Regions from separate parts of the Microbulbifer sp. CnH-101-G genome, predicted to be linked through region 1. Evidence: riboswitches for the same ligand, from Rfam matches in the RefSeq annotation. Region 1 holds a riboswitch; the other holds the start of a gene.
The links. A riboswitch is a leader RNA that binds a small molecule or an ion and turns the genes downstream of it on or off. The one in region 1 is predicted to bind thiamine pyrophosphate.

Region 1 (15,513 bases):
GAAGGTATCCGGGCTGGCACGGCAGCACGCTGCGCGGCTGATCAAGGCAGATTTTGGGAGTACCACGATGCATTATATGTATTAACACCAGAAATTGATGGGGATACTTATTTCCAACTAATCGGGCAGTTACAATTAGATGCTCAGAAGTTTGAAATGTGTTTATCCAGTAATACCCCCAAAGCATCTGTACTTGAAAATAGGAACTGGGCACTAGGTCTAGGGCTTAAAAATGTACCTGTTGTCTTTATTAATGGCTTATATCTAAAAGGGCCGCGTAAATTTGAGCAATATGCCTATTGGATAGAAAAAGAGTTGCGGTCTATGGGCATAAATCCAAAAGAGACCTATGTTTGGAAAGATGATGAGATTATTGATGATCGTGATTTACCAATCACCGGTTTGCCACTTACTTTACTGGGGGTTAGTGAATCCAGTGTTAAGAGCAAATCAAAGGCGTTGATCCAAATAAAGGAAGCTGTGGCTAAATATTATAATGTAGGGCAAGAATTGTTAGCTGGTGCCTCCTTGCTCCGTCTTCACTCTAGTTATGCAGTTATTGAAAGTAAAGAAGGTCTGGAGAAGTTACCTTTGAAAGGGAAGGGGGGCACTGATGTTTTACAGACGCATTCCTATGAACAGAATGCTGAATTAAAGCGGCGCATTGAGCAGCCTTTGGGGCCCGGGAGCCGCCAGCTGATAGCTTCTTCAGGAGTTCTTACCTTAGGGCAGTCTTGGCTGAGTAAGCAGTTGGAGCAACGGGAAGTTCTGGAAGCCAAATTTATCGAGGCCGAATTGGAGGTTGAGGGACATCACCTGATGCGACTCGAAGGTATCACAAATAATGAGTTCTTCACCGCCCTGGGTTTTCAAGAGAATGATGTCCTAATGAGAGTTAATGATAGCTGGGTACATAGTGGTCAAAATAACCTATGGGATGCCCTTACCAGCGGTCAGATTATCGATGTGGCTTTTATGCGAAAGGGGTTGCCCCAGCGAATACAATATGTTGTTGAAGAGCAGGGCTATTTTGAGAAAGATTGAAGATAGCCTAAGAGAGGTAAAGAAAGGTAAATAGTTATGGGCCCACTGAGAAGTTTTCAGGAGGGCCCAATGTTCACCGAATGGACGACTAGTTATTTATCTGGATTGCCCTGCCAAAGTAGATCGGCAACGATGTTTTGGCCCTGTATACTGGGGTGGAAGCAGTCTCCACCACCAATGTCATCTTTGCCAAACTGGAAGGTACCAGCATTTACCTCATCTTCCCCAGTATACTCGGCTATCACTTCAACACCATTGGTGCCATTATAGCTCTCCGCCTCCTCAACGAGAATTTCATTGTAGCGACGTTGAGCTGCAGTAATTGCGTTGTAGCGAGTGGCAAAGTCTTCTCCATTTAAACTGCCGCCATTAGTGGCTATTTTGCAAATTCCAAAGGTTGACCAAACATGTTCACAATTTACCCGGGAATTGCTTGACTGCTTGGCTAAGCCGGCTGCTCGCAGATCCTGCACCCTTGGTACTGAGCCTAAAAGAATGGTAGATCCATTGGGAAGTCCGTCGACGAGTTTATCTAAGCCCGCTTGAATTGCTGAGCGCCACTCACTTTCTGTGTATAGAGGATCATCACAGTTATTGGGATCGGTACAATCCCGGTTACAAATATCGTTTCCTCCGAGAACAACTTCTACATGGTCGGGGATATTTGATTGAGATAAAATTCGATCAGCCTGAACAGCAAAGTTCTTTTTTCCTCCGCGCATTTCTGCCCCTGACTCAGCAGCTTTTTTATTCGCAGCCATGCTGGGTGAAATGATCTTGTACTTATCGTAAATACTCTCAACGGAGTTTTTATCACCATCAAACCAGGAGTGTTCTGGTTGGTCTCCACCGAGGAGACAAAACAAATCCCAGAAATACTTGTTACGGGTACAGTCTGCTCCGAATGCCATGGTAATACTGTCACCAGCAGCAACGGATTTAGAAGGGGCAGCTAAAGCTGTCGGTATCGACATAACACTTAAAACGAGTGCTGTTATAACTCCATATCTATTCCACATTGTATTTTCTCCCACACCGACTTTCGTCGTAGTTCATTATTGTTTTAAAACTGGATCGGTGAACCTGTGCAGTTTAGGTTGACGTGGAATGAGTGCCGGTGGGAATGATATCGACCGCTGGGTCAGCTTCAAATAAGTTGAAGCGTGTTGAATTTTTGTCGCCTAGAGCATCGAGATTTTTTGGTTGTAGCGCCATGGAGAGGGTTATTTAGAGTCTGTTGAAAGTTGAGATCGACCACCTGTTCATATTCGAGAGCTTCCACTATACTGCGCTCTACTTGTCGGAGTGCCTGTGGGCTGAGATCGCTATTGCGAGATCCGTTGAACCTGATCGGGGTAACCCCCGCGTAGGGAACAAGATCTGAAGTCGCCTGTTTTTTTACAGTTTGGCGGCTTTTCTCTTTGCGTGTGCCCTGGACGCTGCGACCTTTAAATCCTCAAGCTTTAAGGTTACGCATGTCCGAGATCATTGAACAATCCGGCAAAGCCGGAAAATCCACCCGCGCTGCCAGCCGCGATTCTGCTAAAGCATTTCTTGAGAACCTTACGGTTCAATCTTTTCCCAATTCACGAAAGGTGTATTTACCTGGGGAAACGCCGGATATTCAGGTTGGCGCTCGCCAAATCTGCCTGGGGGATAGCGTGGTAGGTGGAGATGCAGACAATCCCCTTCTGGAGCCCAATGAGCCGCTCACCGTATACGATACATCTGGACCCTATTCTGAACCTGATTTCAAAGTCGATGTACGCCAGGGGCTACCTAAGTTGCGTCAGGGCTGGGTAGAAGCTAGAGGCGATACAGAGCAGTTGGATTCCCGTCAAGCCGCCTATAGCCAGAAACGTATGGCAGACCAAGGGCTGGATCATATCCGCTTTGAAAATCTTCCCAGCCCGCTTCGGGCTAAACCGGGAAGTAATGTATCGCAAATGCACTATGCCCGCCGCGGTATCATCACGTCGGAGATGGAATTTGTCGCTGTTCGTGAAAATATGGGGCGCGCCAAACTCGCTTCAGAAATGAGTGAAAGCCAATATCAAAAAGCGCGCGATAGTATTTTTATTCCCGCGCAAATCACTCCCGAATTTGTTCGCAGGGAAGTCGCCGAAGGTCGGGCGATTATTCCCGCGAATATCAATCACCCGGAAGTGGAACCGATGATTATCGGGCGCAACTTCCTATGTAAGGTGAATGCAAATATTGGTAATTCTGCCGTGACTTCTTCTATTGAAGAGGAGGTGGAAAAGCTGGTTTGGTCCACCAAGTGGGGTGCCGATACCGTGATGGATCTCTCCACTGGCGCCAATATTCACGAAACCCGTGAATGGATTTTGCGAAATTCTCCGGTACCTATTGGTACAGTACCGATTTATCAAGCGCTGGAAAAAGTGAACGGCATTGCCGAAGACCTGAACTGGGATGTCTATCGCGATACTTTAATTGAACAGGCGGAGCAGGGAGTGGATTATTTCACCATCCATGCTGGTGTGCTGTTGCGTTATGTACCGCTTACAGCGAAGCGTATGACCGGTATTGTTTCGCGGGGTGGTTCTATCATGGCCAAATGGTGTCTGGCACACCACAAAGAGAATTTCCTCTATACCCACTTCGAAGAAATCTGTGAAATCATGAAAGCTTACGATGTGAGCTTTAGCCTCGGTGATGGTCTGCGCCCAGGTTCCATCGCCGATGCCAATGATGAGGCACAATTTGGAGAGCTGCATACTCTTGGCGAGCTCACAGAAGTTGCATGGAAGCACGATGTGCAGACCATGATTGAAGGACCGGGGCATGTGGCTATTCACAAAATCAAAGAAAATATGGATGAGCAGCTAAAGCACTGCCACGGCGCGCCTTTTTATACCCTCGGCCCGCTGACTACGGATATTGCCCCCGGTTACGACCACATTACCTCTGGCATAGGTGCAGCATTAATCGGAACTTACGGTTGCGCCATGCTCTGCTACGTGACGCCTAAAGAGCATTTGGGTCTACCCAATAAAGAGGATGTTAAAGAGGGCTTGATGGCCTATAAGATTGCGGCTCATGCCGCAGACTTGGCCAAGGGACATCCACGAGCACAAAAGCGCGATGACGCCCTGTCAAAAGCCCGCTTTGAATTCCGCTGGGAAGATCAGTTTAACCTCGGTTTGGACCCGGAGCGGGCACGAGCCTATCACGATGAAACTCTGCCTAAAGAATCCGGCAAGGTAGCGCACTTCTGTTCTATGTGTGGACCAAAATTCTGCTCCATGAAAATTACTCAGGATGTGCGCGATTACGCGGCCAAACAAGAAGCAGAGCGGGGAATGGAGGAGATGTCGATTAAATTTAAGGATATGGGTAGCGAAATTTATCACAAGGGCTGATGCGATTCTGGGGGAGGGTAGCTCCCCCAATCTTTGTATGAGTGCGGTGGAGTAAAGGGAGTTTGCTATCGCCAGTATCTATTTGATTTTGTGAAGATGGGTGATCTGTGACAGGCAAAACCAAAGCCAGTATAGCTATTGCCGGTGGCGGTCTTCTGGGGCGGCTACTCGCCTGGCGGCTCAGTCGGCGAGACCTGGATATAACATTGTTTGAGGCCGGCGATTTGTCGGCATCGGAAGGCGGTGCCTGCTGGACGGCGGCGGGGATGATCTCGCCACTATCTGAGTTGGTGCACAGTGATAAACGAGTCTACCAACTGGGACTGCAAAGCCTTGAGCTATGGTCTGACTGGTCCAGGCAACTGGAGCAGCAGAGTGGGTGCAAAGTGGAGTACCGCAGCGCGGGCTCGATTCTGGTGGCACACGGTAAAGACAGGAGTGAGTTATTACAATTCCTGAGGGAGTTGCAGGGTAAGTTGGGCGAATCCGCCAGGGAGCAGGTGCAACCGCTGGATGCCAATGCACTGGCTGAGTTGGAGCCTGCCCTGCAAAGCTTTGAGCAGGGGCTTTACCTGCGGGGTGAAGCGGATATCAATAATCAATGCCTGTTACCCATATTGCTGAGCATATTGCGCCAGCAGGGTGTGCATTTAAGAGAACACAGTAAGGTGAGTTGTGAAGCTGGACAAATTTCTCTTGCTTCAGGGGAAGAGAAATTCGACTGTGTGATCGACTGTCGTGGCCTCGGTGCCAAGGGGCAGGTGGAGGGCTTGCGCGGTGTCCGCGGTGAGGTGATGGTCGTGGAATCCCGAGAGGTGGTTTTACAGCGTCCAGTGCGCCTGCTTCATCCCCGCTACAAACTCTACGCCGTGCCTCGCAGTGATGGCCGCACTGTGATTGGCGCTACAGAAATTGAAAGCGAAGATCTGTCCCCGATTTCGGTACGCTCTAGCATGGAACTCTCCTCTGCCCTTTATTCCCTTAATCCGGCATTTGCCGAGGCTCGTATTGTGGAGACTCGAGTGAACTGTCGCCCTGCCACTATGGATAATCTGCCATATATACACAATGAGGATGGGCTGGTTCGGGTAAATGGCCTCTATCGCCACGGCTATCTTTTAGCGCCGGCGATGGTAGAGCAGGTCGTGAATCAAGTAACTCAACAACGGTTACAGGTGGTTTGATGCAGATATCAATCAATGGGGAAGCTCACAGCCTCGAATCTCCCATAAAACTCACTGCACTTTTACAACAACTTGGATATCGCGGAGAAACATTTGCCGTTGCGGTAAACGGTAGTTTTGTCAGCCGCTCGGAATATGGTAATACACAGATTAATAGCGGCGATAGCCTGGATATTGTTGCGCCAGTAGTGGGGGGTTAGAAAAGATGAGTGATCTATTAACGCTCTACGGAAAAACATTTAATAGCCGGCTTTTGGTGGGAACGGCTTTATACCCATCCCCTGCCATTATGCGTGAGTCGGTGCAAGCCTCAGCATCAGAAATTATTACTTTGTCTCTGCGTCGACAGAATCCAGCGCAGCAGCGGGATAATAGTTTTTGGAATTATATTCGCGAGTTTGGTTGCCAGTTGTTGCCCAATACTGCCGGCTGTAAATCCTCCCGTGAGGCGATCGAGCTGGCAAAAATGTCCCAGGAGATTTTCCAGACTGACTGGATCAAACTGGAAGTCATTGGCGATGACTACAACTTGCAACCTGACCCTTTTGGTTTGGTAGAGGCGGCGAGGGAGCTAGTTCATCTCGGCTTTAAAGTCTTGCCTTACTGCACTGATGATTTGGTCTTGTGCCGCAAGTTACTAGATGTGGGCTGTGAGGTATTGATGCCTTGGGGTGCGCCGATTGGCACTGGGCAGGGACTTCTGAATAAGTACAACCTGCAAACTCTGCGTGACCGCTTGCGTGATGTGCCGCTAATTATCGATGCTGGCATCGGTGCGCCATCGCAGGCTGCCGAAGCTCTGGAGATGGGATTTGATGCGGTATTACTAAATACTGCTATCGCCAAAGCGCAAGATCCCATACGGATGGCACAGGCCTTTAAGTTGGCGGTGGAATCTGGACGAATCGCCTTTAATGCGGGCCTGATGCTCAGGCGACAAACTGCCAGCCCCAGTACCCCAACCCTGGATATGCCATTCTGGCAGCAGGCAGAGAGTATGCTGCAGGATTAGGATGTTTATGCGAGATCAATTTCTAACGAAAAAACCTATCACCTGGACCATTGCTGGCAGTGACTCTGGGGGAGGTGCCGGTATACAGGCAGACTTGCTGACGTTTGCCGATTTTGGCTGTCACGGTTGTAGTGCTATCACCGCCAACACCGCACAAAATACGGTGGAAGTGACTGCGATTAATGCAGTTTCTTTAGAGGTACTGGATTCCCAGCTACAGACTTTACAGCGGGACTTATTCCCCTCTGCGATTAAAATTGGCCTGCTGGCCAATACCGGTCAAGTCTTGTTGGTTGCTAATTTTTTACGCAAATTAAAAACGATACAGCCGGTTCCCGTTATTTATGATCCGGTTGCCGTTGCCACCAATGGAGCAGGACTTACTGAGGGCGATATTGTCGCGGAAGTCTTGGCTCAGTTACTGCCGCAGTGTGATCTGGTGACTCCCAACTTACATGAATTGGAGTGGCTTACCCGGGCAAGTACCACGGATGCGAAATCTATTTTAGAGGCTGCGCGACAGCTGCACGCCTTGGCAGGTACTGCGGTTTTGGTGACCGGTGGCCACACGCAGTTGCGGCCAGGTGAGGTTTCTGACTTGTTTTGGGACGGTGAAAAGGCCGACTGGTTTATTGGCAAGCAAGTGCCGGGTAATAATACGCATGGGACCGGCTGCACTTTATCCTCTGCTATTGCCGCCTGTTGCGCTCTCGGTTATCCCATGAGAGATGCCTGTGTGGTTGGTAAGGCCTATGTGCAACGTGGTTTACGCCTTGGGGAGAATTCCCATATCGGCGTTGGTGCCAGCCCGGTAGGGCATTGTGGTTGGCCACTAGACTTGGCGGATTTCCCTGAGATACTGGTCGCGGGTGAAGAGCGCGCGCAAGATTACGGCCTTAGCTCTACCCAGCCATTCGTTCAAGGATTTGCTGCAACCGATACCCAAGCTTTGGGTTTATATCCGGTGGTGGATACTGTGGAATGGTTGCAATGCCTCGCTGAACAGGGCGTGCGCACCTTACAGTTGCGGATAAAAACGCCCGGTGAGGATCTACGTGAGCAAATTAAGCGCGCGGTCGCTATCGGTAGGACTTATAACTTGCGCCTGTTTATCAATGATTACTGGCAGCTAGCGATTGAATGCGGTGCTTATGGTGTTCATTTGGGGCAGGAGGATTTACAAGAGGCGGATCTTGCTGCAATCCAATCTGCGAGCCTAAAGCTGGGTATCAGTACCCACGGTTTCTTTGAATTATTGTTGGCCTATCGATATCGCCCCAGTTATCTGGCGATCGGCGCTATTTACCCCACCAATACCAAGGATATGTCTGATCAGTTACAAGGGGTAGAGAAGCTGACGCGGATGGCTGCACTTCTACCCAATTACCCACTGGTTGCGATTGGTGGCATTAATCAGCAGTGTGCACCAGAGGTTATTGCTACGGGAGTGGGCAGTATCGCTGTGGTCAGTGCAATTACCAAGGCAGAAAATTATAAGCGGGCGGTTGCCGAATTCAATGCCCTCCTGGAAGACAAGTGTACGGAAGTCGAGCCATGTTAAGCAGTAAGGAGCTACAGCGGTACAGCCGCCAGATGATACTGCCCCAGGTGGGAGAAGAGGGACAGGAAAAACTGGCGGCGGCACGGGTTATAATCATTGGTCTCGGTGGCTTGGGTAGTCCGGCAGCACTTTACCTCGCCGCTGCAGGTATCGGTGAGTTGCACCTGGTAGATGGCGATCATATTGATCTTTCTAATTTGCAGAGACAGGTGCTGTACAAAACCAATCACCAAGGTAAATCAAAGGCACAGGTGGCGGCACAGCAGTTAACCGCAGCAAATCCCAATATTCGAATTTATGCGCATCCTCAAATGGCCGATGAAACCTGGCTTAGAGATCATGTTGCACAGGTGGATTTGGTGCTGGATTGCACGGATAACCTAAAAATACGCTACCTGATAAATCGAACTTGTCATGAAATCGGGCGACCAGTAGTGATGGCATCAGCCCAGGGCTTTTCCGGACAGTTGATCAGTTTTGATTTTTCTAAGAATAAAAATCCCTGTTACGCCTGTCTGTTTCCACCCCAACAGCAGGAAGATATTCATAATTGCTCAACGATGGGGGTGATTGGTCCGATTTTGGGTGTTGTTGGCAGCGTTCAAGCTTTGGAGGCATTGAAAATTTTACTCGGTTTGCCGGCATCCAGTCTCGGTCAATTGTATTTAATTGAGGGGGAGACCCTGGCTATGCGGACACTAAAGCTAAATAAATCTGAGAATTGTCCGGTTTGTTCTGCATAGAAGTTGGCATAATTATGCAACAAATAATAATTTTTTAAATTTCTCGGAGTGTCGGATATTTTTTTTGTGGTTTTTTTGAGGGAAAGTTTCGAATTTTGGGGATAGGCGTGACACATCTTCCTGATATTGTTAATGTGTAATCGAAAGCTGTGTATTTATAGATGTTGAATTTTGTGTCTTGGCTTTCATAGGCTCAATATTTGTATCTTTTTCAATACATGGACTTTTTTACAAAAACCCAACTCTTATACACGAGGGGCGCGTTGTTATGAAGAAAATTGACATTGGTATTAGTGAAAGTGACCGGGAAAAAATCGCTGGTGGCCTCAAACACTTATTGGCAGACAGCTATACCCTATACCTGCAAACGCACAATTTTCACTGGAATGTCACAGGCCCGCTGTTTCGTGAATTACATCTGATGTTTGAGGAACAGTATACGGAGCTTGCAGAAGCGGTTGATGATATCGCGGAGCGTATCAGAACCTTGGGAGTTCCCGCCCCAGGCACTTACCAGGCATTTGCTCAACTGAGCTCAATTGAGGAAGTGGTAGAAGTTCCTGCAGCCGAGGACATGGTAAAAATATTAACCGAAGGCCACGAAAAGGTCATTAAGACTTGCCGGGAAGTATTAAAGTCTGCGCAAAAAGGGGAGGATGAATCCACCCTTGCACTGGTGTCTGATCGCATGCAGGTGCATGAAAAAACTGCCTGGATGTTGCGGGCTACCAGTCAATAAGGCTGTTTTCAGTGCGGGCGTTTTGCCCGCACTGAATAAATTATTTCGGTAAGTATCCAGGATGTAAGTCCCCAGGGTCTTGTTGAATACATCGCAGAAAAGCGCTGGCCGCAGCAGAGAGCGTGCCACGGCTTTTCATCAATATACCGACCTCCTGGTATACAACAGGCGCGGATAGAGGATGGCAGTGCAAACCGTACTCGCGCATCTGCCCTTCGCACAGGCTCGGTACCGCACTTACCCCCATATTGGCCCGAATCAATTGCCCGATAGTACTGAGCTGATTGGCTTCACACAGGTAACGGGGCACCTTGCCACAGTCTGCAAAGGCCTGCTCTGTCCAACGGCGCACAGCTGATCCCCTATTCATAGAAATAAACGGGTAGTCCGCCAGGTCGCGCCAGTGCAAGGCCTCTTTGCTGGACAGAGGGTGTTGCGGAGGAGTAACCGCGATAAAGCGATCTTGCTCCATGGGGATAAACTCCAAGTCGCCCAGATCCTCCGGGCGGAAACTGATGCCCAGCTCTGCGCGCCCCTCCTGCACTGACTGCACAACACCCTCCATCACAATGTCTTCCAATACAATGTTGATCTGGGGATTGTCCCGGTGAAAGCTGGCCAATAATTCGGGTAGGCGATTTAGGGCGAAGGCCGGGATTACCGCCAATAACAACTGCCCACGATCGAGGCGAAAACGCTGCTGAATGGCATCAAGAGATTGGTCCCAGTTGTTAAGCAATTGCTCTGCACGGGTTAGGAATTCACGGCCCTCTGGGGTCAGTACGAGTTGACGACCATCGCGACTGAACAGCGGTCCCCCGGTGGCGTCTTCCAGGTTGCGAATAGCCACCGACAGCGCCGGCTGGGAGGTATGTAGTTGTGCGCTGGCCTGCGCCAGGCTGTGGCTGCGCGCAACGGCTACGAAGGCGCGGAGCTGTTTTATAGTGGCACTCACTGGGGCTCCAGACTGATAACCGGGTTCCCGGCAGGGTTTCAGAAATGCTTTCAGAAAAAGTTAAGATTTATTTAATAAACCTTCGAAAGATTAAAATAGTTTAAAGTTGTAGGGCAAGGCATGATTGTCCCTTTCGCCCAGTAAATGGGTGTAGAAACATCGAGAATAATGAACCCATAAGGCCTGCTGAAATGAAGGACAATACACAACCCCTCTGGCAACCGAGCCCCGAGGCCATTGCCGCTACCCAGATGGATGAGTTCCGCCGCTTGATCAACGAAAGGCACCAGCTTCAGCTGCAAGACTACAGCGCGCTCTACCAGTGGTCTGTACAGGAGAGGGAATCCTTTTGGCGTGACTTATGGGATTTCACTGAAGTGCAGGCCAGTGCGCGCGGTGAAGTGGTATTGGGTCGTGACAGTATGCCGGGTGCAGAGTGGTTCCCCGATGCCCGTCTCAACTTTGCCGAGAATCTTCTGCGTTTCCGGGACGATAAACCGGCCTTGGTTGAGCGCCTGGAGAACGGCAGCCGACGCCAGCTCAGTTATGCGCAGCTGCACAGCCGGGTAAAGCGCCTTGCCGCAGCCCTGGCGGATCAAGGGGTTTGCGAAGGGGATCGGATCGCTGGCTTTATGCCGAATGTGATCGATACCGTAGTGGCCATGTTGGCAGCCACCAGCCTCGGGGCGATTTGGACTTCCTGTTCGCCGGATTTTGGTATCAACGGGGTATTTGACCGTTTCGGCCAGGTGGGGCCAAAAGTACTGTTTGCCTGCGAAGGCTATTTCTATAACGGCAAGGTGATTGATTCCCTGCCGCGCCTGCGTGAAATTATCGCACGTATTGATTCCATCGAGAAACTGGTGGTGGTACCGGTTGCCCGCTCCCAGGAGGAAACCCGCCAGTTATTGGTGGCGGAGCCTCTGGAGAAAGCAGTCATACTGCAGGACTTTGAAGCAGCGGCGCCCGAGCGCGAACTCTCTTTTGTCCAGACCGCTTTCGATCATCCCCTCTACATCATGTACTCCTCCGGTACCACTGGGGTACCCAAGTGTATTGTGCATGGCGTAGGCGGCACACTGCTGCAACACCTTAAAGAGCACCGCTTGCACTGCGATCTCCGTCGCGAGGATACGCTCTTTTACTTCACTACTTGTGGTTGGATGATGTGGAATTGGCTGGTAAGTGGCCTGGCCTGCGGCGCCACCCTGGTCTTGTTTGACGGCTCACCTTTCTACCCAGAAGCAGAGAGCCTGTGGGATATGGCAGATGAAGAAGGTATCTGTGTATTCGGTACCAGCGCCAAGTATATTGCTGCATTGGAGAAGAGCGGCTGTAAACCCCGTGAGAGTCATAAGCTGCAGCGTTTGCGCGCAGTTTTATCGACAGGCTCGCCCTTAGCTCACGAAGGCTTCCGCTATGTGTATCGGGATATCAAGAAAGACCTGTGCTTATCTTCTATCTCCGGTGGTACCGATATTGTGTCCTGCTTTGCCCTGGGCAACCCAACCCTGCCGGTCTATGCGGGAGAGTTGCAATGTCGCGGTTTGGGTATGGCCGTGGAAGTTTGGAATGATGAAGGGCAGTCGGTAACAGAAGAGAAGGGCGAACTGGTGTGTGCCAAGTCTTTCCCCTGTATGCCAATTGGTTTCTGGAATGATCCCGACGGGAAGAAATATAACAGCGCTTACTTTGAAAACTGGCCCGGTGTTTGGGCCCATGGGGATTATGCGGAGATCACCGCCCATGAGGGTGTAGTTATTTACGGTCGCTCCGATGCGGTTCTGAATCCCGGTGGCGTGCGAATCGGCACCGCCGAAATCTATCGCCAGGTAGAGAAAGTAGAAGAGGTGCTCGACAGCATCTGTATCGGCCAGCAGTGGCATGACGATGTGCGGGTGGTGCTGTTTGTGGTGCTGCGTGAGGGAATTGAGTTGGATGAGGGGCTGGTACAAAAAATCCGCTCCACCATTCGTGCCAATACTACCCCGCGCCATGTACCGGCCAAGGTGATTCAAGTGGGCGATATTCCGCGAACCATTAGTGGAAAAATTGTCGAGTTAGCCGTACGCAATGTGGTGCATGCTAAGGCGGTTAAGAATAAGGAAGCTCTCGCCAATCCCGAAGCTCTGGCATTGTTCGAAAACCTTCCGGAGCTGGAGGAAGATTGAGGCTTTCAGGGGACTGAGGAGCTACGCATTGTGGTGAGGGTACGTAGGCGGGCGTCATTTTGTTTATGCCGGTTCTGCGCTACTCTTGCCCTCGAGTAAAACGAATAAATTCACGGCGAAGAACAAGTATGGTTACATATCTCTATTGGGCAGCGGTTATTGCCCTGGTTATTCTCTCTCTCTTTATCGGTAGTCGTATGGGAAGCCTTAAAATTGGCGCCATCGCGGCCGCAGTTTTCTTCCTCGCCGGGTGGTTGGCGTATTACTTCCATTACGAGCAGGTCTTTGTGAAGCGTTTTGGCGGCGTAATGAGCATTTCTGTGCCCGAGGGCTTCCGTCATATCGGTGCTACCTGGAAAGAGGATAATCTATGGGTTGAGAATTACGACCCCAGAACCAACCAGTGTATTTTCACTGAGTATTCGAAGGGGAATATCCTCAAGGGGCGGGTCATCATCAAGGACTGTAACCCACTGCTTGGCAGCCCTAGCTCTAGCCCCAGTTCCAGCACCCAGCCATAAATCGTATATAGATTTTAGGTCCGGCACGAACCTGAGAAAATGCCAGCAGGTTCGCACACTTGCGTCAGTATTTTGTGAACGATCATAAAATACCTCAGTTTATGAATTGTTTGTGCCGACAAATTTCCCCTGGGCATTGGTTGTTCGGGGCAAAATCAGATGTTAAGGGAATGGACTCCCGGTAGTAGGCGGAGTAACCGCTGTGGACAACGGATAAAATTTTGCGAATCCTCAGTACATGTCTGCTTGTCGCTTTTGTTCTGCTTTCCCCGCTGCAGGCGCAGGCGGTGACCATCCCTTTTTTTTCCAACCTGCCCAGTTTTACCCTTTCTGTACAAGGGGACAAAAAATTACAGACCACCCTGCGAAAAGAGCTTGAAGAGCTGCGCAAAAATAGCAGTGCTCTCGAAAGCTACGAGTCCCCGCGTGATATCGCCCACTACGAGCGCGGCAACCTAGAAAAGTTGCTGCGCTCCGAGGGGTACTACGATGCTATTGTGCGTGAATCTGTAGAAGGTCGAGAGATAAAATATCAAGTGATACCCGGCCCTCGCTATTTAATAAAAAGCCTGGATATCATTATGCCTGCCGACTTAAGGGCGGGCTTCCCTGGATTGCCGATTGGAGTCGGAGATCCGCTGCAGGCAGATGAGGTACTTGAGGGTGTGCAGACTATTACCCAGTACCTCAATAACAATGCCTGCCTGCTCAACGTGGATGTCACCTATCAGGCCACAGTGATTCACCAAGAGGCCGCCGCTCGCCTGGAGTATCGGGTGGCCCCTAGCCCAGAGGTGATGGTGGGGGATGTACAGGTACTCGGGGCGACTTCGGTAGAAGAGGATTACCTGCGGGGTAAATTGGATATCAACCCCGGAGACTGTTTTAGCCGAAGCAAACTGGATGCGGCTCAGTTACGACTGCTGCGCACCAATTTGGTCTCCAATGTTACCAGCCAGGTATCTGAGCCATACGGTGGTATTGTTGATATTAATTTTATTGTACAGGAGCGCAATCATCGCACGGTGACTCTGGGGGTGGGCTACACCTCTGATGAGGGCGCTGGAGTTTCTGCCAGCTGGGAGCACCGCAACATATTTCACCGTGGTGAGAAGCTGGAGGTATCCAGCAAGGTGAACAAGGTGAAACAATCCCTGGAGAGCAAACTCAGTATTCCGCGCTTTTTCAATGACAAGCAGCGTTTTACCGGTAGTGTGGGTTTGACTGGTGAAGATGTGGATTCCTACACTTCCAGGGCCTTGACTTTAAAAGGGTTGGTGTCCCGCAAGTTGAGTAAGCACCGCACCATTAGTGCAGGGGCAGAGTTAAAGTTCAGTCGTGTCGATGAAAAAGTGGATGGCGCAGTGGAGGGTGGAGACCCGGATGAAAATTATCATTTGTTGGCATTTCCCCTCGGGTTTAAATTAAACACCACGGATAAACCCCTGGACGCCCGCCGCGGCGCCACCACAGCACTGGAAGTAAAGCCCTACCTGGACCTCAAAAATAACAGTACCTCCTTTGTCAAAAATATCCTGCAATTAACAGCTTATAAAACAGCGGAATCGGCGCGCTACGAGCCGACATTGGCGCTGCGTATCAAGGCCGGGGCTATTACTGGCGCACCCAATTTGGAGTTGCCTGCGGATGAGCGCTTTTATGCCGGTGGCGGTGGCTCGGTGCGTGGTTATGGCTACCAGGAGTTGGGCCCAAGGCTCGTGGAAATTGATGCGGATGGCCAGGAAAGCCTGTCTGATGCGATTGGTGGCCGCGGTCTTAGCGAAGTTTCCATTGAAGGGCGTTTCCGCTTTAGTGAAACCTGGGGCGGGGTTCTGTTTCTCGATGGGGGCAACGCCTATGAAAACCCGCGCCCTAATTTTTCCAACCTCTTTTGGGGGGCGGGCTTTGGTGTCCGTTACAACACCTCCTTTGCACCCATCCGCTTTGATTTGGCTTTTCCCCTGGATCGACGCGACGGTGTAGATGATCACTACCAGGTTTATGTCAGTTTAGGGCAGGCTTTCTGATGTCCAAATTGAAAGGGGTTATTCTAGGCTTACTTCGTGCGCTTGGCGCTTTTCTACGGAGCTTGTGGCGCTCCCTCAGAGCAGGAGGGGCAGTAATCACGGGCTTGTTGCTATTTATTCTGCTTACACTGTTCTATTTTCTTGGTACCGAGCAAGGTAGGGTCAGCCTG
Region 2 (15,513 bases), 1.3 Mb from region 1:
CAGTCGCAGGGAATAATATCATTCTGAGTATCGCTCATAGGCACTGGGGGCTAGATCGCATCGCTGTTAAGCGTTGGAAACTTGGCCACTTTTTGTAGAGGCAAACCGGGTTTGCTCAGCTTGATTCTGCCTGTTATAGATGGATTTCCATTGGAAAAAACCAATAACAACCAACACCACGTAGAGCAAAAACAACAGCGCGGTGAGGTAGAGCCCTCTATCCAGGTAGAGATAGATGGAGGCTCCATCCACCACAATCCAGTAGATCCAGTTTTCCAAGACCTTGCGTGTCACCATATAGGTGGTCACCACGGCTCCCAGGGTGGTGAAGGAATCGAGATAGGGTAGCGCGGCGCTGGTAAAGTTATCTAGCAGATAACCGAATAATACGGTTAGTATACCAACACCACTGAACACCATTAAGTGGGTTTGTAGTTCCCACCGGTGAATCTTCAGATCTTTGTTTTTGTCCCTGTGGTGGCGCCATTGCCACCAGCCATAAACAGCCATGACTAGATAGAAAATCTGAAGTGCGGACTCCATCAGCAGGCTGACATCCCAGAATAAAACCAAATAGATTGCGGTACTGGCGAATGCGGCATACCAGCAGCTGATTTTCTCGCGCATCGCCAGTAGTAGGTAGGCGAGGGCCAGAATAACTGCTGCAACTTCCCACAGGGACATGGCCGCAATTGAGGTGCGAATAATTTCAAGAAACTCGGGGTCAAGCATGGGGTTCTGCCGGGGCTAGGTCGCCATCGATAAATTTACAAACAAAAATGGCGCGTCCAAACTGCTCGTAGGATTTACGCATTTCTATTTTTAGGATATCCATTAGTAAATCATACTCACCAAATACCTGAGTACTCATGGTGTTGGTGATCACTCTCAGTCCTGAATGACTATTCAGACGTTCAATAAAATCTTGAATACTGGGGATGTACTCATCTTTTAGTGGGTACATGCTGATTTCTACAGAGAGTTGCATAGTTTTCCCCATTGTTCGCAAAGGACCTAGTGGTAACGATTCTCAATTCTTCGCTACCTAACCAGATTAAGCCCGTGAATAGCAGGTACGCTATGTATCTAATATTTCACGGGCAGTTATCGGTGTTTGTCGGTTACATTACCGATGATTTGTTAGAAAGTATAAGTACTGGTTACTCCGGCAATACGTGGTTCACCCCGTTGATAGTAAGCTTCTGGAGCATAGCCATTAACTGGATTGTTGCCGAAATAGAAGCCCCTGGTGTTGTAATCTTCGTCGGTCAGGTTTCTACCCCATAGGGAGACTTCCCAGTTGTCAGCCCGATAAGTGAGACGGGCGTTGAGTAATTCGTAGGCAGTGGATTTTTCATTATGGCTATTGGAGAAGTAAAACTCATCTTTGCCTTCCAATTCCAGACGCAGTACCCAGTGGGCACTGAGATCAATCTCGGTGCCAGTGAAGAACTGATAGCTTGGTGCATGAGCTACATCACGGCCATCCAGATTTACCGGTAGCACTATACCGGTTTCTTTGTCCTTCTCCGTGTCTACGTGGGTGCTACTAATAAAGTCCTCAAACTCGGCGTTTAGCCAGCCTGCAGAAGCGAAGAGGCGTACAGTTTCCGTAGCCTGGAAATTTATTTCCGCCTCAAAGCCATAAGTTTTACCGCCCGCTGCGTTGCCCAGATACTCTCTAAACTTTTTACTCTCAGGGTTGAAAAGTGATTGTTTGGCTTGAACATCGTTGCGATCCTGGTAGAAGGCTGCTAGCTGGGCCTGTAAACGGTTATCCAGCCAATTGCCTTTGGCTCCAAGTTCGTAGTTAAGCAAATGCTCTGTATCGAACTCGAACATCTCACGGTAAGCTTCTACATTATCCGCAAACTCTGCGATGATTGCCCCGTTCACCCCCCCTGCCTTATAGCCACGTGAAACAGTGGCGTACAGTAAAGTGTCTTCGGAATAATGATATTCTAAAGTTATATTTCCACCCCACAAGTCCTCACTGCTATCTGCCTTGGTGGTATAGGAATCAGAATAATCCGCACTACGCCTTTCCAGGCGAAGCCCGCTAATCAGGTTGAGGGTGTCGCTCAGTGTGGTGCTCAGTTGCCCATAAACTGCGCTGTTTTTGGTATCAAACTCACTGCTAAAAAAGCTGTATTCAGTGGTTATGCCTTCAGTTGCTCCTGAAACCTGTAAGAGGTCTTCTTGTTCATGGCGATGATAAACCCCCAGTACCCAGCTAGTGTGTCCTGCAAAGAGTTTGGAGGCCTCGGTGGAAAGCAGGCGTAGATCCAGGCTGGTATTGTCTTTGTCCCGCTGGTAATTATCGGTTTGACTGTAACCCCAGGGATGAAAATCTATATAACTCCAATCCTCATCGTATCCGTATTCGGTATCGGAGTTGGCGAGGCTTAGGGTGGTTTCAAGAATAAAATTTTCGTTACCCGACCACTGCCCAGTTAAAGCGCCTGCCCAGCTTTCCTGCTGGTCCCGACCGGGCTTGTCGGAGAGGGTTTCGCGGGTATTGTATAAAGAGAAGGCATCGTAGCCGTTATCGGCATCAAGGTAGAAGAGTGTCAGGCCGAGCTGTAAGTCGTCACTCGGTGAGTAAGCCAGTTTGCCACGCAGCACGGACTCATCAATATTGTTGGTGTCATCGCGGCCCAGGTATTGGTTTTCCATATAGCCATCGGACTTTCGCTCGCTGGCGGCAATACGGAAGCCAAGCTGCTCGGTCAGGCTGCCGCTGCCAATGGCAGAGAGGCTGCGGCCACCATATTCACTCAGTTCGGCAGAGACCTTGCCTGTAGTTTCTGAAGTGGGTGCCGCGCTGCGCATGTTGACCAGTCCCGCCAGGGCATTAGCACCATGCAGGGTGCCTTGAGGGCCGCGGAGGATCTCTACCTGCTCGATATCCAGGGTGCTGGCAGCCAGACCAAGACCAGTGAAGTCGATCCCATCAATGACCAAACCTACGGAAGGATTAACTGGGTCGATAAACTGGCTGCGCTCACCAATACCGCGAACCTGAATAAAGCGTCCTCGTGAAGCGCCAGTAGAGAAGTTGACATTTGGTGCCATATTCAACAGCTGGTCCAAGTTACCAGCGCCTCGCGTCTCAATACTGCTGGCGTCCATCACACTGACGCTGCCTGGCAGATCGAGCAGGTTGGTATCGCGCAGTTGAGCCGTCACTACCACCTCTTCAAGCCCCCTGTTCAAGGGCTCTGCAGCTAAAGCCAATCCACTAGGCGAGCCCGCAATAAGGCCGATGGATAAAGCAATCGGGTGGATTGTGAACAGTTTCTTCATGGTTCTCTCTCGGATCAACACTAATGAAAGAGACCCGGAGCGCGACGAGGGAAGGGCTTTGGTATGCCTACCTATTCCTACGCCGGTATTAACCGGATCAGGTTCAAGGGTTTGCTGTAAAAGATCTTCTTGATCTCGCAGCATCTCAGGCCTTGGCCACCCCTTAGGTTTTTGCGGGCGCGATGATAGCAGATGTTTCGCTCATTATGGGAAGAAGGCACTCTTAACCTTCGAGCTTGGGTTTCTATGGGACGTTTTGGGTATGGGTGGCAGTGTTATAGGGATTGGAGGGGCGTGATAAACAGTTTTCCTCCTTATTATTCCCTCTCTTCCAAAGCTCGGGTTAATGTAGAGGAGACGTTTCTGCATAGATGAATATTAAATATAATTTCAGGCCGCAGGTGCGAGGCTATAGCTAGTTTTAGCTTAGATTTAGAGGTTGGTGTAATAATGAAAAATTGCCCTGATTGTAATGAGAAGCCCATAGCTTTGATTGGCTGGTGTAGTGGCATCAATTCGATACAGTGTACCTGTAAAAGTTGCGGTGCGGTCCTGTCGGCGAATCTTGTAACTTGGGGAGTGCTGATAGCCATTGTTGTTGCGATGTGCGCAGTGGCTTATGTTTCATTGGTTCACTTCGATGTGCATTTTAAACAGGATCGCTGGTTGTTAATGGGTTTGATCTCTATTCCAGTTCTTATTGGGTCATTGCTGGGATACTTGGTCGGTGGCTATAAAGTAAAGGGAAGGAGCCTCCAGTGAGCGGTTTATGTTTTACTTCTCTACAGTGGCAAATTGGTAGATAGCAATCTATGGAATTGGTGATACAGAATAGAATAAAAACACTTGAGGCTGAGAAGGGCATAGAAATTTTGTATGCCTGTGAATCTGGCAGCCGGGCATGGGGCTTTGAGTCACCAGATAGTGACTGGGATGTGCGTTTTATTTACAAGCGAGATCTCAACCACTATCTGACTCTTGGAAACCCAAGAGATGTTGTGGAGGTGCCCTTTGATAAAGCGTTAGGTGATGAGCTTGACCTGGTCGGTTGGGATATCAGCAAAGCATTGGGTTTGTTGCGGGGGAGCAACCCGACATTGATTGAATGGTTGTTCTCTCCAAAAGTTTATCTCAGTCAGCGAGAGGTTTGGGATGAACTTTGCAGCCTTGCCAAAAAATGCTGGCAACCAAGAGCCTTGGCGCACCATTATATAAGTATGGGATTTAATTGTTACTCCAAATTTGCTCGAAAAAATGATGAGGGTTCCAAAGAAATTCAAGTCAAAAAACTGCTTTATGTAATGCGTTCTATCCTAAATGCACTTTATATAAAAAGATTTATGGCTATTCCCTCGGTCGATTTTATGCAGATGTGCAAAGAGCTGCTGGTGAATGCACAAGAGGAATGGTTGCTGCAGTTGATATCCAGTTTGATTGAGAAGAAGAAAGGGCTGGACGAAGGCAGTCTTGTCGTTCTGGATGCCCGCCTTGATCACTGGATTCAAGAAAATTTGGACCGTGGGGTGGCCAACTCAATTGAGGAGCGACCTAAGATGGATATAGCGGATTTTGATAGACTTTTTCACCGGGTGCTAGGCATTTAATATTGGGTGACGTATTTAACGTTAAGTATTGATCCATAGTTTGTGCTCGGTGAAAGTGTCTAAAATATTGGACTTTTCTTCGAGCGTTCATTGCATATCTCTGTTCAGGACTTGGCCTGACCAGAGAAAACTCCTTATGAGGCATTTTTTGGCTCGTATTATTCATAAGCTGTTCATGCTGCTTTCAATACTCTTTTAAGTGATGTTTGGGGCTAGGGTGCCCCTATTAATCTTAATCACTTCATGGAAGGAAGCATCTTATGACTGAGGAAGAAAAAAGAGAGCGAGCTAGAAGGCGCTGGAGGCACCTGCGCTCCACTTTGGCAACGCTAGGGCTTTTAGGCCGCTCAAGAGGGGCAAAAATGGTAGCCACTCCTTATTGGCCGGAAGTGCATCATCCCAACCATCAGGCGACCCATGGCCGCAATGGCAATGTCCGTTATCTCTCCGACCGGGACAGGCTGAAACACCGCGCAACATTTACGGGAAACACGCTGGTTATTCCTCTGCAAAGAAGGTTTGAGCTGGGTATCCTGCAAAATACGGCGGGCAATATTATTTATGTTGTGGATTCACAGCGAAATTTCTATGTCGGAAGAAAAAATTTAGGTCATTTTCATCATTCCTCATTTATGGCAGGTGGGCCGGTCTTAGGTGCAGGAACCATTGTGCTGGGCGCCGGTTATCAAATACTCGAGGTCAACAACCACAGTGGCCACTATCGGCCAGGTGCTCGGGAATTAAAGCGGGTGGCGCTTGCTATTAGCTCACTCGGTGGGGATTTGAATCAGATACCATTTCGTGTATCGGGAGCGGGGCCCGATGTTGTTTATGGTAATGGGTTGGCGCTTCTGGATGCGGCGGTTTAAATAATTGAGGGCAGTAGTTTCTTTGAGAGGAGAAGGTGCTAGTTTGAAAGCGGGTTGAAGTGGGGCTTTGAAGCGGGGCTTTGAAATGGGGTATTGGCATAGAAGAGTGGTAGGGGAGAACAGTGTGCCCTAGTCAATGAAGGTAGGGCACACTTAACGTGGCACAGGCTTTAGAAGCGTCTGCGGAACATCGGCAGAGGTTGGTCCACACCAGATTGATAGCTATCCCCAAAATCGTGTAAGGACTCTTTCAGGCTGGTGAGAGGCTGCTCGCCTTCGAAAGCGTAGGCATTAAAGCCGCAGCGCTGAAGGTAGGTGAGCTGGTCACGCATAAAGCCGCCCACTGCGCGCAGCTCTCCTTTGAAGCCAAAGCGTTCGCGAAGCAAACGACCGGCAGAAAATCCGCGGCCGTCGGCGAAGGCGGGGAAGTGAATCGCAATCAAGGGTAAATTTGCGGCTTCGCTGCCGATAAGCTCTGCACCTTCGTCACTGTCTAGCCAGACGCCCACTTCAGCACTGCGCTTGGCCAGGGCCTCCCGGTGTGCCTGCCACTGATGCAACGGCACAATCACTTTGCCGGAGGGCAAAGCGTTTATATCAAACGTTTCCCCTTCTTCCAGCTGCGGCAGTATCTTCCACTCATTAGTGACCACTTCACCATTGAGAATCAACTCGGTGGGGTTGCCCGGCTGTGGGCCCAGCTTAACTGGCTTTGGCATAGACTCTCTCCTTGAAGGGCTGCAGGCCGATGCGGTTGTAGGTGTCGATAAAGGGCTCTTCGGCCTGGCGTTGTTCGACGTAGAGATCGAGGATCTTGCCGATTACTTCGGGAACTTCAGCCCGTGAGAAACTGGGGCCCAATACCTTGGCCAGGCTGGCTTCGTTGGAGGCGCTGCCGCCCAATTGGATCTGGTAGAACTCCTCGCCCTTCTTATCCACACCGAGGATGCCGATATGGCCCACATGGTGGTGGCCACAGGCATTCATACAGCCGGAAATATTCAGGTTCAGGTCGCCAAGGTCGTAGAGGTAATCCATATCGTCGAACTGACGCTGGATCGCTTCGGCAACAGGGATCGACTTAGCATTGGCCAGGGAGCAGTAATCGCCACCGGGGCAGCAGATCATATCGGTGAGGGTGCCAATATTCGGCGTGGCAAAGCCGTGTTTGCGCGCCTGTTGCCACAGCTCGTAAAGCTCGCCTTGTTCCACATCGGCCAGAACCACGTTTTGATCGTGGGTAGCGCGGGCTTCTCCAAAACTAAAGGCATCGGCGAGATCGGCAATGGCCTCCAGCTGTCGGTCGGTGACATCACCGGGGGGCACACCGGTAGGTTTGGTGGAGAGCTTGATGGCGCGGTAACCCGGCACCCGGTGAGGGTAGGTGTTGCGATCCAACCAGCGCGCGAAAGCCTTGTCGCTATCGGCCTGTTGCTGTAGGGCAGCTTCACTGGCGGCGCCATCAAAGGTCTTGTAGTCGGGCGCGGTGAAGAAGGACTTGGCCCACTGCAGAGCTTCTGGGGTCAATTTCTCTACCCCGTCTTTAATGTGCTGCCACTCTTCTTCCACACGGCGACCAAATTCTTCGGGGCCTAGAGCTTTCACCAGAATCTTAATACGCGCCTTGTACTTGTTGTCGCGGCGGCCCAGCTGGTTGTACACACGCACAATCGCTTCCAGGTAAGAGAGCAGGTCTTCTTCCGGTAGGAAGTCGCGGATCGTCTCGGCAATAACCGGTGTGCGGCCCTGACCGCCGCCAACCAGCACCTGGAATCCAATTTCTTCGCCGCGCTTCACAATCTGCACGCCGATGTCGTGTACACGAATCGCGGCGCGGTCCTGCTCGGAGCCACTCACCGCGATCTTGAACTTGCGCGGCAGGAAGGCGAATTCCGGGTGAAAGGTGGACCACTGGCGAATCAGTTCGCAGTAGGGGCGCGGATCGGCAATCTCGTCGAGAGCGATGCCCGCATAGGGGTCAGAGGTGGTGTTGCGGATACAGTTGCCGCTGGTTTGAACTGCGTGCATTTCCACTTCGGCCAGCTCGGCCAGAATAGCGGGTACATCTTCCAGTTGGGGCCAGTTGTATTGCAGGTTCTGACGCGTGGTGAAGTGCGCGTACCCTTTGTCGTAGTCCCGGCTGACGCGCGCGAGACGGCGCAGCTGGCTGCTGTTGAGCAGGCCGTAGGGCACGGCGATGCGCAACATGGGGGCCAGTCGCTGAATATAGAGGCCATTTTGCAGGCGCAGTGGCAGGAATTGTTCCTCACTCAACTCGCCGGCGAGGTAACGTTCCGTTTGGCCGCGGAACTGGGCAACGCGATCGTTAATGATGGCGCGATCCCGGTCGTCGTATCGATACATAACAGCTTGATTCCATTGCCTTTGTGCGCGGATGGTGGAGAAAGGGGCAAGTCCCGGATGGTTCTCCGCTGGCGCCTAACATACCAGCACGCTTATGCAAAAAATAACAATATTTTCCGCTATGTCTGTAACCAACAGTTATAAGAGGGCTACTGCTGGGTTAATACTTAGTGGAACTGACAAGTAAGCGGTTTCTGTTTCCGCTGATCGTATTTGATTGCGGTTGCTTCTGTGGATTATAGCGACAACGTTTTCTGAGGGTTAGCTAGGGTATCTCGCATGAAGCCGAGGAGATCCTCTGGGAAGAAATCTGCGGTGTTCACCTTTAAGGTCTTCAATGGTCATGAGCGTGTTATGGGGGTCTCTAGCCAAAGAATCTAGAGAGGAAGGGGCACGTTGAGGTGAGCGGGTTCCAGATTGATGAAAATCTGATCATATTGGCTAGGTAGCTATAGCAGCTTTAGCTGGATTCTACTGCTTGAGTCCCCTCGTGTATTCTCTGCGAGAATGAATCCATCATCGCTAACAGCAAGACAAGAGACTCGATTCGAAGTTAATACAGCTGTAATTCGCTTGAAAAGAACGTAGATTTTGGCTGTAGCTCCCTTCTAGTCATGGAGCTAATAATGGAGTTCTTGCAAGGTAGTATTTCATTGGTACTAGCTCTTCGTTACTAGCGCATGAAAAACAATGGCGCAAATACTGTGGCCGCCAGCTGATCGGCCACGTTGAGAAAGTGATTGAGTGCAGCCTACCAATGCAACTATCAGAAACTTCATGATAGTAATACCACAGGAATCACTATTGAATGTATCGAGTTGAAAGCACTCGCTGAAGCTCCCAGTACAAGTGCCCTAAATTAACGCAAAGCCCCCCGGGATTACTAAAGTCTCATTATTGGCAGTAATAGTTAAGTTGATAAAGATACTACTGGCAACAAACTAGCTTAAAGTTTAGATGGCTCAATCGGAAACCAGAATACACCGATTAGGAAATAGAAAAGATATAAATTCCGTGTTTATGAAGATGAAAAGCTTCACTCTGTATAACAATTCTCTTATCTCCCATATTGACATTGCTCATGTTTGTTTGAGTAAAGGTTGCACATAAGAAACATGGCTGTGTAATTTAGATTGAAGCAGAAGCTTAAATTAACTTCATAAAAGGAAATGTTATGCCATTACCAAAAGATATAAAAGAAATGGGGACTGCTGTTTACCCTGTTGGTGATTTTGATTTGGACTATCAAAATCCAAAGCCCCATGAAAATGGTAGCCGCTCTATTTTGACGATGAATGTATCGGTATATCTTGAGCTCGATTATCAGTCTAAGCACGATAAAGTAGTGCATGGATATTGCAGTAAAAATAATATCCAACAAAGAAATACTGATGGCAGCCAGATTTCTTACAAGGATAACCCCAGTGCGGATAGGGTGCTGAGTACCTTTTACAACGAGCGTGCAGAGACGGCTGCATTGATAGCAATAGATTACTTTGTTGAACAGTGGTTAAAAGGAAAGACATTGCAGGAAAATGAGAAGATGTTCCCCTCTGTACAAAGAGATGAGCAAGACGATGGTTATCATTATGATGTTACATGTTACTACACTCCGGAAACCACCTATGTAGTATTTCATTGCCATCCACCGAAAAACATCAAGGTGACGCTCTAGTTAGAGCTTTAGTAAGTTTCTGCCTTAGGTAATGACGCTCTGCTGTTAACTCTTGCTGGATAGGGAATATGGTCTTCAAGGGAATAGCCATTTCTCTTGGAGGCTATATCATGCTTTTACTAAAGAAATTGCATAACTTTCTAAGGTGTGGAGTTAGTTGACAGTGTTAAAATTTTTATTAACTCTTATAACTGCAAACGGATCGCTGGCAAGGATGCATGCAGATGTGAATATAAAGAAGGGGGAATTTACACAACTCATTGAGTTTGTTGTAAGAGTTCCTGTAATTTATATGGTGGAACTGGTTGCGGAGCCTTGCCAGGGGATGCGCAGCAATATCCCCGAATGATTTTCAATTTAGTATGGAAATTACTGGTGCGCTCGCGAATATAGTTAGCGTCCTTATCGCGGGTGCCTGTAGTCATCTGAATTGTAATCGCAGTTTTATCGGTCTTTAAATGCTGAATAACACAAGCCTGATCCCTATAAATGGATGGATCTACGATCCAACCCCGGTCCGCCTTGCAACTGCAGACTCAATTTGCTCTACTTGATCAGCCGCTACTTGCGGCTCACCTACTTTGAATAACAATAATGGTAATCGGAGAAATTCGATGAATGAAGAAGTAGCTGTTACCCCTGAAGAAGACAATTTTGTAGATGCCATCGCCGCCGTGGCTCTCGTCGCTATCTTTGTCGTCACCTGTATTTTCTGGGTTTCCACCCGCTGATCCGCTATTCGTCCGCTAATGAATAGCTCAGGCCCGGAGCTGAGTCGTACCGGGTAAATCCCCCCTTAAAGCTTATAAATTTTCTAAGCAATACTACCCTATGGGGATAGCCACCCGGGTCGATAAGTATTTGTGCGGAGAGTGCGTGATGTAGCGGGCTGGATGCCCGCATTCGGAAAGGGCAAGGATTCAACCCATATTGCCCAGTACAGTCTTTACGATCAGTATCAGAGTCAAGACAAACAAAATGGTGAAGACAATTCCAGCGACAACATAGTGGGTCATGTTGCCGCTTTGAAAGTCCTTCTCTCGGTTCTTGTTGCTCTGAACTCCAATGGCCCCCGCTAGAGTGCTCAGTACAATCTGGCCAAGTCCGGGCTTCCTTGCTCGTTTCTTATTATTTTCCTGCATGGGGGGATCCTCACTCTTCGAGATTTGGGCGCAGCCAGCGCTCCAGTTCCTGTTCACTAATTCCTTTGCGCTTGGCCAGACTTTGCAGCTGGTCCCGACCGATTTTACCGACATTAAAGTATTTGGCCTGCGGGTGGGCGAAGTACCAGCCGCTCACTGCGGCCGCCGGCATCATGGCGAAATGCTCGGTCAGGCTGACCCCGGCATTTTCTTCGGCACTCAATAGTTTGAACAGCGTAGCCTTTTCCGAATGGTCCGGACAGGCGGGATAGCCGGGCGCAGGGCGAATACCCTGGTAGGCTTCTTTGATCAGCTGTTCATTGCTCAATTCTTCATCCGCCGCATAGCCCCAGTATTCCTTGCGTACCTGGCGGTGCAGGGTTTCGGCAAAGGATTCTGCCAGCCGGTCTGCCAGGGCTTTCACCATAATCGCGTTGTAATCGTCGTGTTTGGCTTCGTAACTCTGCGCCAATTCGTCGGCACCGATGCCGGTGGTTACCGCGAAGCCGCCGACATAATCGAGATAGCCTGAATCCAGTGGGGCGACAAAATCCGCCAGGGAGCGGCACAGACCGTCGCCGCCCATTTTATGCACCTGCTGGCGAATATGGTGCAGGCGCGCCAGCTCGTCGCTGCGCTCTTCATCTTTGTACACGATAATATCGTCGCCGACACTGTTGGCGGGCCAGAGGCCGAACACGGCGCGGGCGCGCAGCTGCTTCTTGGCAATCATCTCTTTCAGCAGGCGCTGGGCATTGTGATAGAGATCGCTGGCAGCCTCACCGACCACTTTGTCCTTGAGGATTGCCGGGTATTTACCCGCCAGGTCCCAGGATAAAAAGAACGGTGTCCAATCCAGAGTGTCGAGCAGGTTTTCCAGGGGAAAATCATCGATCACTGTGATGCCCAGTTTTTTGGGCTTTACGGGTTGGTAATTCTGCCAGTCGAACTCAGGGGCGCTATCGCGGGCTTCCGCATAGGTAAGGCGGGTGTCGTTGCGCTTTCTATTGGCGGTGCGGGTGCGCACCTTTTCGTATTCGGCGCGGACCTTTTCAACAAAGGCCGGGCGCAGTTCATCAGAAATTAAACTGCTGGCCACCCCCACGGCGCGGGAGGCATCCGCTACATAGACCACCTGGTTGCGATTGAACTGGGGATCAATTTTCACTGCGGTGTGTGCCTTGGAAGTGGTGGCACCACCAATCAGCAGCGGAATATCAAACTTCTGGCGTTCCATTTCTGCGGCGACATGCACCATCTCATCGAGGGAGGGGGTGATCAAACCGGATAGGCCGATAATGTCGCAGTTCTTTTCCCGGGCGGTTTGCAAAATAGTTTCTGCGGCCACCATCACGCCGAGGTCGATCACCTCGTAATTGTTGCAGGCCAGCACCACTCCGACGATATTCTTGCCGATATCGTGTACATCGCCTTTAACCGTAGCCATCAGGATACGTCCGTTGGGCCGGCTGTCCTCGGTTTTTTCCGCTTCGATAAATGGTTGCAGATAGGCGACCGCCTGCTTCATCACCCGTGCGGATTTCACCACCTGGGGCAGGAACATTTTGCCCTCGCCAAACAGGTCGCCAACGATATTCATGCCGTCCATCAATGGACCTTCGATCACATCCAGGGGGCGAGTGCTATTGGCGCGTGCCTCTTCAGTATCTTCCTCGATATAGTTGTTGATCCCTTTTACCAGGGAGTGCGCCAGGCGCTCCTTGACCGGCAGCTCACGCCAACTCAAGTCTTCTTTGCGCGCGGTGCCGCCGCCTTCACCCATATATTTGGGGGCGATATCCAGCAGGGCTTCGGTGGATTCGGCATTGCGGTTGAGGATGACGTCTTCCACTTTCTCCCGCAGCTCTTCAGGAAGCTCATCGTAGACCGCCAGCTGACCGGCGTTGACGATGCCCATATTCAGGCCGGCCTTGATGGCGTGGAATAGGAATACCGAGTGGATGGCCTCGCGCACCGGGTTATTACCGCGGAAGGAGAAGGAGACGTTGGAGACGCCCCCACTGATTTGGGCACCCGGTAGATTCTCACGAATCCAGCGGCAGGCTTGGATAAAGTCCACCGCGTAATTGTTGTGTTCCTCAATGCCAGTGGCGACGGCAAAAATATTGGGGTCGAAAATAATGTCGCTGGGGTTAAAACCGACTTCCTTCACCAGAACGTCGTAGCTGCGCTTACAGATTTCGATCTTGCGCTCAAAAGTATCTGCCTGGCCCTGCTCATCAAAGGCCATCACCACTACGGCGGCGCCGTAGCGCAGGCATAGTTGTGCTTTCTCGATAAACTCCTCTTTGCCTTCCTTGAGGCTGATGGAGTTCACGATGGGTTTACCCTGAATGCACTGCAGCCCAGCTTCGATCACCTCCCACTTGGAGGAGTCAACCATAAAAGGCACTTTGGCGATATCGGGTTCGGTGGCAGCGAGGTTGAGGAAACGGCGCATGGCGGCGTGCGCATCGAGCATCGCCTCATCCATATTGAAATCAATTACCTGCGCGCCATCTTCCACCTGGGCGGCGGCGACCTGCAGGGCGGTATCGTAGTCCTCTTCCAGAATCAGTCGCTTGAAGCGGGCGGAACCGGTGACATTACAGCGTTCGCCCACATTGACGAAGAGGGCGGTCTCATCGGCGACAAACGGCTCCAGGCCGGACAGGCGCAAAGCCGGTTTGATCTCGGGCAGTTGGCGCGGAGGGATATCGGATACCGCTTCTGCAATGGCGCGGATGTGTTCCGGCGTGGTGCCGCAGCAACCGCCGAGAATATTGATAAAACCACTGCGGGCAAACTCTGCCACAATCGCCGCGGTTTGCTCCGGGGTTTCGTCGTATTCGCCAAACTCATTGGGCAGGCCGGCATTGGGGTGTGCGGAAACATAAGTGGCGCAGGCGCCAGATAAAGCCTCTACATAGGGGCGCAGCTCGGTGGCGCCCAGGGCACAGTTAAGGCCAACGGAAATGGGTTTGGCGTGGGCGATGGAATAGTAAAACGCCTCGGTGGTCTGCCCGGAAAGGGTACGCCCAGAAGCATCGGTAATGGTGCCGGAGATCATAATCGGCAATTCGAAGCCCAGTTCCTCAAACAGCTGCTGCATGGCGTAGATAGCTGCCTTGGCATTGAGGGTGTCGAAGATAGTTTCGATCAGGATCAGGTCACTGCCGCCCTCGATCAGGGCGCGGCCGGCTTCCACATAGTTGTGTACCAGCTCGTTGAAAGTCACATTGCGCGCACCTGGGTCGTTGACGTCCGGGGAAATACTCGCGGTGCGCGAGGTAGGGCCGATCACGCCGGCCACCCAGCGGGGGCGCTCTGGAGTGGAGAGGGCGTCCGCCGCAAGGCGGGCCAGTTCCGCTGAGGTGCGGTTCAGCTCCACCACCAAATGTTCCATGTCGTAGTCAGACTGGGACAGCTCGGTCGCATTAAAAGTATTGGTTTCGATAATATCGGCGCCGGCTTCCAGATATTGCCGGTGGATCTGTTCTATCAGCTCTGGGCGGGTAATGCTTAACAGATCGTTATTGCCTTTCAGGTCCCGGTGGAAGTCGGCGAAGCGAGCGCCGCGGTAATCTTCCTCCTGCAATTTTTCCCGCTGGATCATGGTCCCCATAGCGCCGTCTAGTATCAGGATGCGCTGAGTGAGCGCGACTTTGAGTTGCTGCAGACGTTGATTGCGGGACAGCGCAGACATTGACCAATCCTTATTTGTCGATGGCGGGAAAGGCATCAATCTTAGCACAGGGATGCTTGCCAACAGGGGCTAAATTTATGGATAAAAACTGCTGCGACACAATAACCGGTAATTTTTTACTAAGGGTGTGCAATTTCTATCTATAGTTTGGCCTTCAACAGACATAAAAACCCAGGGGAGAGCCTGCTTCGCTAATGGTACAGAAGGCTGTACCAATTGAAAGGTTGGCTCCAGGAAGGAGAAAAAATCGTGCAATCAAAGGATAAGAATCGCCGGGTAGTATTGGCAGCCCGGCCCGAAGGGGCGCCGAGCGAAGATAACTTCAGTATTGAGGAAGTGGGGCTGCCCGAGCCTGCTCGTGGTGAAGTGTTGTTGCGCACCGTATTCCTCTCTCTGGACCCCTATATGCGCGGCCGTATGAGTGATGCCAAGTCCTACGCTGAGCCGGTACCCCTGGGCGGCGTTATGGTGGGGGGTACCGTGAGTCGGGTGCTTGAGTCACACCTGGAAGGGTTCGAGGAGGGCGACTGGGTGCTGGGTTACTGCGGCTGGCAGGACTATGCGGTCTCCGATGGCGAGGGCTTGGTCAACTTGGGTAAAAATCCCAGTCACCCTTCCTATGCCCTTGGCGTTTTAGGTATGCCGGGTATCACCGCCTATTTCGGACTGTTGGAAATTGGCCAGCCCCAGGCAGGGGACACCTTGGTTGTCGCCGCAGCCACCGGCCCGGTGGGTTCCACCGTGGGGCAGATCGGCAAAATAAAAGGATGCCGGGTGGTTGGTATTGCCGGCGGAGCAGAAAAATGCCGCTACGCGGTGGAGGAGCTGGGTTTTGATATTTGCCTCA

Region 2: another riboswitch for thiamine pyrophosphate. It lies ahead of ACJJID_RS08895 (TonB-dependent receptor); the one in region 1 lies ahead of thiC (phosphomethylpyrimidine synthase ThiC).

What each region holds. Positions count from the first base shown of each region.
Region 1 covers NZ_CP174292.1:751,262-766,774, forward strand. The annotation lists gene ACJJID_RS03480 (thioredoxin domain-containing protein) at 1-1,044, shown strand, start outside; gene ACJJID_RS03485 (SGNH/GDSL hydrolase family protein) at 1,137-2,063, opposite strand; TPP riboswitch at 2,336-2,434, shown strand; gene thiC (phosphomethylpyrimidine synthase ThiC) at 2,520-4,430, shown strand; gene thiO (glycine oxidase ThiO) at 4,538-5,614, shown strand; gene thiS (sulfur carrier protein ThiS) at 5,614-5,814, shown strand; gene ACJJID_RS03505 (thiazole synthase) at 5,820-6,626, shown strand; gene thiE (thiamine phosphate synthase) at 6,634-8,187, shown strand; gene ACJJID_RS03515 (HesA/MoeB/ThiF family protein) at 8,181-8,930, shown strand; gene ACJJID_RS03520 (Dps family protein) at 9,199-9,669, shown strand; gene ACJJID_RS03525 (LysR family transcriptional regulator) at 9,710-10,624, opposite strand; gene ACJJID_RS03530 (acetoacetate--CoA ligase) at 10,816-12,795, shown strand; gene ACJJID_RS03535 (hypothetical protein) at 12,924-13,316, shown strand; gene ACJJID_RS03540 (autotransporter assembly complex protein TamA) at 13,538-15,343, shown strand; gene ACJJID_RS03545 (translocation/assembly module TamB domain-containing protein) at 15,343-15,513, shown strand, end outside.
Region 2 covers NZ_CP174292.1:2,009,094-2,024,606, reverse strand. The annotation lists gene ACJJID_RS08910 (phosphotransferase) at 1-38, opposite strand, end outside; gene pnuC (nicotinamide riboside transporter PnuC) at 67-732, opposite strand; gene ACJJID_RS08900 (hypothetical protein) at 725-988, opposite strand; gene ACJJID_RS08895 (TonB-dependent receptor) at 1,141-3,306, opposite strand; TPP riboswitch at 3,364-3,480, opposite strand; gene ACJJID_RS08890 (nucleotidyltransferase domain-containing protein) at 4,119-4,910, shown strand; gene ACJJID_RS08885 (hypothetical protein) at 5,171-5,779, shown strand; gene ACJJID_RS08880 (DUF934 domain-containing protein) at 5,950-6,498, opposite strand; gene ACJJID_RS08875 (nitrite/sulfite reductase) at 6,482-8,143, opposite strand; gene ACJJID_RS08870 (hypothetical protein) at 9,318-9,818, shown strand; gene ACJJID_RS08865 (hypothetical protein) at 9,982-10,167, shown strand; gene ACJJID_RS08860 (DUF2970 domain-containing protein) at 10,739-10,960, opposite strand; gene metH (methionine synthase) at 10,971-14,666, opposite strand; gene ACJJID_RS08850 (NADP-dependent oxidoreductase) at 14,916-15,513, shown strand, end outside.